2 regions of the Weizmannia agrestimuris genome follow, and region 1 is predicted to be linked to the other one. Evidence: a T-box and tRNA genes for the amino acid it is inferred to sense, from the RefSeq annotation. Region 1 holds a T-box; the other holds one or more tRNA genes.
The links. The T-box of region 1 lies ahead of thrS (threonine--tRNA ligase). A T-box ahead of a tRNA ligase gene usually reads a tRNA of that ligase, here a tRNA-Thr.

Region 1 (4,217 bases):
CGGGATGAAGTGCTCGGCCCGATTCTCCAATACAGGATGCAGGAAGACCTTCCCACTTTTTTTACATCCAATTTCAGCTATGAGGATTTAGAGTACCATTTCACTTATACCCAGCGCGGGGAAAAGGAAGAATTGAAAGCAGCGCGCATTCTCGAGCGCATCAAATATTTAAGCGCCCCTGTCCGGATGGAGGGGCCGAACCAGCGGGCCTGACCCTTGCATGAGGGGGCCCGCCTTTTTCATTTCGTAACGCTTTCCCGTCTTCTATTTGCTGATGCCGCTTCATATACATAAGGTAAAGCAAACGAGAATGTTTTACCGTACAGGGGGGGCTTGGATTGGAATTCCTGATCAGGGACAAGGATGATGCATTATGGATAAAAGCATATTTTGCAAAGGAAAAACGGCGCACTGTGAAAATCCGGGAAGCAGTGCTGCATGGGAAAATACATTATGTTGTGGAAGCGGCCGGCAATAAACAGGAACTGCAGGCAGCCGTTGCAAATTTCATCATGAAGAAAAAAAGAAACGAGTGGATTTGTAACCAACTGAAACAAGCCTATTTTTTTCAGGCGGAAGAAGAGCAAAACCGGATACTCGAAATCGTAGACGGCATGCTGAAAGGAGAGCGGCCGGAGCTGACGGATCTGGCGGGTGAGATCGACGAACGCGCCGCTATTGAAGGAGCGGTCGCACCGCTGGTTGGCGAATCGTGCACATTGCCGCTCGCTTCCGTGCTGACGTTCCGCTTAAAAGGCTATTTTGACTGTCTTGACCGATACATCGGCATTGCGATTGACGAATACAAAATGGAACAGGAATACCAGATTTTTGTGCAAAGCCTTAGGGATTACTTAAAGCAAAAAGAACCAAAAAGGGAAAAAATAAAGCTTTGCCTCGGGGAACAGGTGAAATTTTACAACGGCCAATTCCGGGAAATGACGAGGGAAGAACTGAACGGATTGATTGACCGCAGGCTTCTGTCCAACCACCCTGTCTATATTGACTCAGTCACAATTGCACCGCTTTTATCGATTGCGCCCAGCCGGATTGAAATTTATACGGATACGCCGGACCAGGCTTTGATTCGTACGATATGCAATATTTTTGAAGAACGGGTGGCCGTGAAAAGCCGGATGCATTTTATGCACGATCAATTCGCCGCCAGTGAATAAAAAGGGGGCTTGAACCGGGGGCAAATGCAGCACGGCAATAAAATCAATCGCCATCCCTTGATTTTTTCATTGCAAACTTCTATAATTACTTACATAATCAATTGGAAATGAAAAAGTCAATGTGATGACGAGGACAACAGGATTCTGTTACCGCCTTTCAGAGAGGAAAGCCTCAGGCTGCAAGCTTTCCGGCACGGACAGGATGCTTACCGCCTCCGAACTTCAGTCGTGAACAAAATCAGTAGCGGCTGACGGATATTTCCGTTATCATACTCAAGCCGCGCGTAAAGACGTGCGGAAATGAGGGTGGAACCGCGTGTACAAAACTCGTCCCTTGCCGGGGGCGGGTTTTTTATTTTTTGGCTGTGTTTTCGTGCGGACGTGCTCGTACGGATGCCTGCAAAAAGCAGCCTCGTGCAGGCCGCCCGCGTGACAGCTTAATTTTTAAAGGAGTGGGACATATGGCAGAGATCGTAAAAATCACTTTTCCAGATGGTGCTTTAAAGGAATTTCCATTTGGAACAACAACGGAAGAGATTGCCCAATCGATCAGCCCGGGCCTCAGGAAAAAGGCGCTCGCCGGCAAACTGAACGGCAAACTGCTCGATTTGCGCACACCGATTGAAGAAGACGGCGCAATTGAAATCGTCACCCCTGAGCATGAAGATGCGCTCGGAATCTTGCGCCACAGCACGGCACATTTGATGGCACAGGCTGTCCGCCGCCTGTACGGCAATGTCAAGTTTGGTGTCGGCCCTGCAATTGAAAACGGATTTTACTACGACATGGATCTTGAAGTGTCACTCACGCCGGAAGACTTGCCGAAAATTGAAAAGGAAATGAAAAAAATTGTTGCGGAAAATCTTGAAATTGTCCGCAAAGTCGTATCCCGTGACGAAGCCAGAAAAATATTTGCACATGATGAATACAAGCTTGAACTGATTGATGCGATTCCGGACGAAACGGTCACGGTTTATGAACAGGGCGAATTTGTTGACCTGTGCCGCGGCGTCCATGTGCCATCAACCGGAAAAATTAAGGAATTCAAGTTATTAAACATTGCCGGTGCATACTGGCGCGGCGACAGCAACAACAAAATGATGCAGCGCATATACGGGACGGCTTTCTTCAAGAAAGAAGATCTCGAAGCCCATTTGAAATTCCTGGAAGAAGCAAAAGAACGCGACCACAGGAAAATCGGGAAAGAACTCGAACTTTTCACGAACTCGCAAAAAGTCGGACAAGGCCTGCCGCTCTGGCTGCCAAAAGGCGCAACGATCCGCCGCACCATTGAACGGTATATTGTCGACAAGGAAGTCAAACTCGGCTATGACCACGTCTATACGCCGGTGCTTGGCAGCGTGGACCTGTATAAAACGAGCGGCCACTGGGACCATTACCAGGAAGATATGTTCCCGGTCATGAAAATGGACAATGAAGAACTCGTGTTGCGTCCGATGAACTGCCCGCACCATATGATGGTGTATAAAAATACGATCCACAGCTACCGCGAATTGCCGATCCGGATTGCCGAACTCGGGCTCATGCACCGTTATGAAATGTCAGGTGCGCTCTCCGGCCTGCAACGGGTGCGCGGCATGACATTGAATGATGCCCATATTTTCGTGCGTCCGGACCAGATTAAAGAAGAATTCAAGCGCGTGGTCGAACTGATTCTTGAGGTATATAAAGATTTCAACATTACCGACTACTCGTTCCGCCTGTCGTACCGTGACCCGGAAAATACGGACAAGTATTATGATGATGATGAAATGTGGAACAAGGCACAGGCGATGCTGAAAGAAACGATGGATGATTTTGGTTTTGACTATTACGAAGCGGAAGGCGAAGCCGCATTTTACGGCCCGAAGCTCGACGTCCAGGTCCGCACGGCGCTTGGCAAAGACGAAACATTGTCAACCGTGCAGCTTGACTTCCTGCTCCCGGAACGGTTTGACCTGACGTATGTCGGGGAAGACGGTAAGCCGCACCGCCCGGTTGTCATCCATCGCGGCGTTGTCTCGACAATGGAACGGTTTGTCGCTTATTTAATCGAGGAATACAAAGGGGCGTTTCCGACATGGCTTGCGCCGATTCAAGTACAAGTGATCCCGGTATCACCGGATGCCCATTATGACTATGCGCGGAAAGTCCAAGAAGCGCTCAAGGCGGAAGGGGTCCGCGCTGAACTTGATGCCCGCGATGAAAAATTGGGCTACCGGATCCGTGAAGCCCAAGTGCAAAAAATCCCGTACGCGCTCGTTGTCGGCGACCAGGAAGCCACAGACAATGCGGTCAATGTTCGCAAATACGGCGAGAAACAAACGGAAACGGTGCCGGTGGACACATTCCTCAGCAAGATAAAAGAAGAAATAAAACGGTAAAACAGACAAGAAATCACGCACCCTAAAGGACCACAAAAAGGTTTGCAGGGTGCTTTTTATTATATAATAGAGGAAAAAATGGGTTGGCACAGGGGAAGGGGACGGAGCCCAATGCACTTATTTCGGAATCGTCATTTTAATGCGTTGTTTTTTGGCAGGCTGTTCACCAATATTGGGGATAGTGTTTATTATATTGCCATGATGTGGATGGTTTTAAAATTAGGGGGGAACTCGACGGTCTATACCGGATTTGCCGGATTCTTATTTTCGCTGACAGAGGTGCTGAGCTTATTTTACGGCCCGGTTCTTGACAAAATAAATGCAAAAAAATTGCTGGTTACAGCAAGCGTTTTACAAGCCGGCTTACTGCTTCTTCTTGTTGTTTTAAGCAAGTATGGAATCATGAATGTCTGGCTGCTGTTGCTTTCCATCCCGGTTCTTTCGTTTTTATCGGAACTGACTTACCCGTTAGAAAGCGTATTATTGCCGAAAGCCGTGGAAAAGAAAGATCTCGTCAAGGCCAATTCACTCATGTCCATTGCATATAAGGGTTCGGATTTTTTCTTTAATGGGATTGCCGGGTTTATCCTCGCCGCTTTCTCGATGTCGATGGTGCTCGGGATGAATTCGCTTCTTTTTATACTCTCATCCATTCTGT
Region 2 (4,217 bases), on a different contig from region 1:
TTGCCAAAGCTGTCAGCACTCTTGCCAAATCTAGGAATTTTGCTTATTCAGCAAGCCTTAAATAATACAGCCTCAGTACAATCATTTACCATTCCAATGCGATCCACTGCTGTAATAACTGATTTAAGATTTTTTCTCTTCTTTTTTTAAATCATCTTTTAAATACTCCATATCTTTTATGTACCTTTGGATTGTTTCTTCTATTGCGTCTTTTACTACTCGGGGATATCCCTTTTCATCTTCTAGTTTTTGTTCCTTCTTTAGCTCATCTATATCTTTAGTAAGCAAAGATATAGCCTTCTTCTTCTCATCTTTACTCATGAATTCATAGATTTTTCTCATAAAAAATACCTCGACAATAAATTATTTCTAAATTTTTATTTTTTTATTATAATACGTTTTGATAAGGAGGAGGCTTCTGTTATACGCAGCTTGCAGATGTCGAGCAGGAAACAAACGGCCTGCTGTCTTACACCCGCAAGCCGAAAACCACCCCGGAAACTATCAGGAAAATCCTTGAAAAATGGCTGGATGAAAACGTACGGGCTTACCCGTACATCATAGAACGTAAGCGAGCCATGGAGCGGCAACAGTGCAATATCAGCAGTTGCCGCTTTTTAGCGACAGCGACAAAGCGGGACGAAAAAAAGCGGCGGCGCTTTGCTGCTTTGCGCCCCCCCTTTTTTCCCGGCTGCTTAGACCATCGGGTGCTTTTTGATTTTACACGCGCGCGCCGAGCTGCATAAGGACGGCATCATCCATCGGTGGGTTGTGGAGCCCGGCGCGGACATCACGGTAATAGCGCTGCAGCGGGCTTTTTTGAAAAAGGCTGCGGGCGCCGACTATCCTCATGGCCAGATCCACAATTCTGTTTTCCCGCTGTTTAGACCATCGGATGCTTTTTGATTTTACACACGCGCGCCGAGCTGCATAAGGACGGCATCATCCATCGGCGGGTTGTGGAGCCCGGCGCGGACATCGCGGTAATAGCGCTGCAGCGGACTTTTTTCGGACAGGCTTCTGGCACCTACGATTCGCATCGCTAAATCAACTGCTTCTATCGCATGATTCGTAACCGCCATTTTCGCTGCCCCAAGTTCCGGGCCCATCTCTTTTCTTTGTTCTGCTCCGGCTTCATCCCACATTTTCGCAACCGAATACAGAAAATGCCGCGCCTGCATCAATTTCAGCTCGATTTCACCGAATTTCTGGCGGATAGCCGGCAGTTCCGCAATCGGATGGTTCAGGCTGTTCGGCGTATACGATTTAGCAAAGCGAGCCGCTTCCCGTTTTGCTGCCTCGGCAATGCCTAAATAACAGGCAGGGATATGGAGCAGATAACCGGCCGGCTCCTTCTTTTTCGTCTGGATCTCCGCCAGGTTCGCAAGCGGGACTTTGACGTTTTCCAGCACAACATCATGGCTGCCGGTTGCCCTTAAAGCAATGCTGTCCCATGTTTCGACGATGGAGAGGCCAGCCGTATCCCGCGGAACGACAAAACTGCCAACCGCTTCTTTTTCCGGAATCGTTGCGGTAATGATAAAAAAGTCGAGCACCGGAGACATGGTGGCAAAAGTTTTTCTCCCGTTTAACACCCATTCGCCGTTCTTTTCCGTTGCCGTTGTTTCCGGCATGCCACCGCGCGTCGGGCTGCCCGTTTGCGCTTCTGTTGCGCAAGTGTTGATGAGGGCGGCCTCCCCTGCTGCCGCACGGCAAATGCGTTCAAACAATTGCCCGTTCCATGTTCTTGTTTCGGACAAATGCATTAAAATCCCCATATGCCATCCAATGGAAAGGGCAGTCGACCCGTCCGCAACCGCGATGGCCTCTTGCAGGCGGACAAGCTCATACAGCGAAATGCCGCCCCCACCGTAGTTTTGTGGCACAGTCAGCTTTGTATAGCCTGTTTCTTTTAAATCTTGAATATTTTCAAAAGCAAACCGTCCTTCCAAGTCATTGGCAGCCGCCCTTTCGGAAAACGGGCCGGCAAGCGTTTGAATTAGGTCCAGTTTTTCCTCCAACGTTGAGGCTTTTAAAAAATCCATATCCTTTCCTCCCCCGGAAACATCTTTTCTCTTATTTTACCGGAAACATGCCGGAAAAACATTACAACACTTTTTTTAAATTTCCTCTTGCAATCCGGATTTTATTATAATATAATTTACATTGTCCTGATTGATTCCATGCTGGTGTAGCACAGTTGGTAGTGCACTTCACTCGTAATGAAGGGGTCGGAGGTTCGAGTCCTCTCACCAGCATCTTTCTTTTTTTCATATGGAGAAGTACCCAAGCGGCTGAAGGGGACGCACTCGAAATGCGTTAGGGCGGGTGACCGTCGCGTGGGTTCAAATCCCACCTTCTCCGCCATACATAGTGCATATAAAAATTCCGGAGAACTCCGGAATTTTTTTGCGTTTATGAACCACATGGCAATTCATGCTCCCAATCCCCGTAAACCGGATTCGGGAATACGATAAATTTGCGGCCAAATGCATGGCGGAAACGGTCTGCTTCCAGGCTGCGCGCCTTGTTTCCTTTTCCGTCAAATGTCTTAAAAAAGTCACCCAGATTATCACCGAACAAGGCAATGATGTCGTGGTCCTTTTCAACAACTTGCCGGCGCGTTTCTTTGCTGCTTGTTCCTGTTTGCAACAGCACATGGGAACGGACGGCCTGCGGGATCCCTTCTTTTTTCAAGTTGCGAAGGGTGGCATCCATATATTTTTCGTCCCGGTTTGAAATGTAATAAATATCGATTCCTTTTTTATCGGCATATTTTAAAAAGGAAAGTGCCCCCGGGAGCGGTTTTGCTTTTGCTTTTTTCACCCATGTCCCCCAGCCGCTGCCAAACGAAATGCCTTTTTCTGCCATATAAGATAAGTAGGGTCCGTTATCCAGCACCGTTTCATCGAGGTCCAGCACGATGGCCCGCTTCTTTTTTACTTTAGTTTTCAGGCTCTCCTTAATACGCTGTTTTCCGATATTGTATCCTTGATAATAGAGCGCTCTTGCTTCCCCGGATGTCCGGTACCAGGCAACCCCCATTTTGGTCTGTTCCGCTTTTTGCTTTGCCGTGCAGCCCGTAACCGGAACCGTCTTCATGACGGCAGCTTCCCGGTTTTGTTTGCCGCCTTCAGCAGAGCACCCCGCATTTCCAAGCACCAGCGCAAAGACAATTAGCAACCCTGCAAAATAGTTCATGCTTGCCCCTTCTTTCTAAAATGCTTTTACGATTAGTATAAGGGAACCCCGGAAATTGATACATGCTAAAATGGCATCTTTCACGGGGGTTGTTAGGCACTTCGAAGCGGTCTATTCTGATTTACGACGGGATTTTCATTCTTCCGCTGGCATGTATTTTTTGTGATATGGGCGTTTACGTACATTGTTTGTCGGAATTTCGCCCGCTTCCTTAACGTAGACCCCTTCTACGTTAAGGTACACCAGATTTTTCGCTCGCTTCCTTCACTTAGACGCATCCTACGTTAAGAAACAACGCGTTTTTTCCGCGCTTCCTTCACTCAGACCCGTTCTACGTTAAGGAACAACGGAATTTTCGCCCGCTTCCTTAACGTAGACCCGTTCTACGTTAAGAAACACGGCGTTTTTTCCGCGCTTCCTTCACTTAGACCCGTTCTACGTTAAGGAACAACGTCTTTTGCGCCCGCTTCCTTAACATAGACGCACTCTATGTTAAGGAACACTGCGTTTTTTGCTCGCTTCCTTAACGTAGGCGCGCTCTACGTTAAGGAACAACGGAATTTTCGCCCGCTTCCTTCACATAGGCGCGTCCTACGTTAAGAAACAATAATTTTTTCCCGCGCTTCCTTCACTTAGACCCGTTCTACGTTAAGAAACACCAGTTTTTGCGCCCGCTCCTTCACCTATACTCGTTTTATGCTCACTTTTCAAAAAAATAGTTGGCCTGTTTGCTCACTTACCATCTCTTTACCGTACTTTAGCTAAAAGGTTACCTGCTTCCTCCGCCTCGATCTAAAACCGTGCCAGCAAAAAAAGCAGCCCTTTCCCAATTTGGATAAGCGGCTGCTTTTTTCATTATCGCTTGGATGATTCTTTCTCCAGCTCCAAGTTTTCTTTCTTTTTGTCCGAAAATATTTTTTCCAAGGCTTCCGGCAAGGCGATCATGCCTGGCAGAAAGAATGGCAATAGGATGAAGCAAAGCACGACAAGGCCGGTAATGACGGCGATCGCCAATT

Region 2: it encodes a tRNA-Thr, which carries the amino acid that the T-box ahead of thrS (threonine--tRNA ligase) is inferred to sense. The anticodon was not compared.

Annotation. Positions count from the first base shown of each region.
Region 1 is NZ_CALPDC010000004.1:13,054-17,270, forward strand. It holds gene dnaI (primosomal protein DnaI) at 1-213, shown strand, start outside; gene NFR98_RS03315 (putative sporulation protein YtxC) at 339-1,175, shown strand; T-box leader at 1,291-1,513, shown strand; gene thrS (threonine--tRNA ligase) at 1,637-3,559, shown strand; gene NFR98_RS03325 (MFS transporter) at 3,671-4,217, shown strand, end outside.
Region 2 is NZ_CALPDC010000009.1:17,925-22,141, forward strand. It holds gene NFR98_RS05885 (hypothetical protein) at 124-342, opposite strand; gene NFR98_RS05890 (hypothetical protein) at 721-864, opposite strand; gene NFR98_RS05895 (acyl-CoA dehydrogenase family protein) at 909-2,045, opposite strand; tRNA gene NFR98_RS05900 (tRNA-Thr) at 2,186-2,258, shown strand; tRNA gene NFR98_RS05905 (tRNA-Ser) at 2,277-2,367, shown strand; gene NFR98_RS05910 (5'-nucleotidase, lipoprotein e(P4) family) at 2,416-3,201, opposite strand; gene NFR98_RS05915 (MMPL family transporter) at 4,057-4,217, opposite strand, start outside.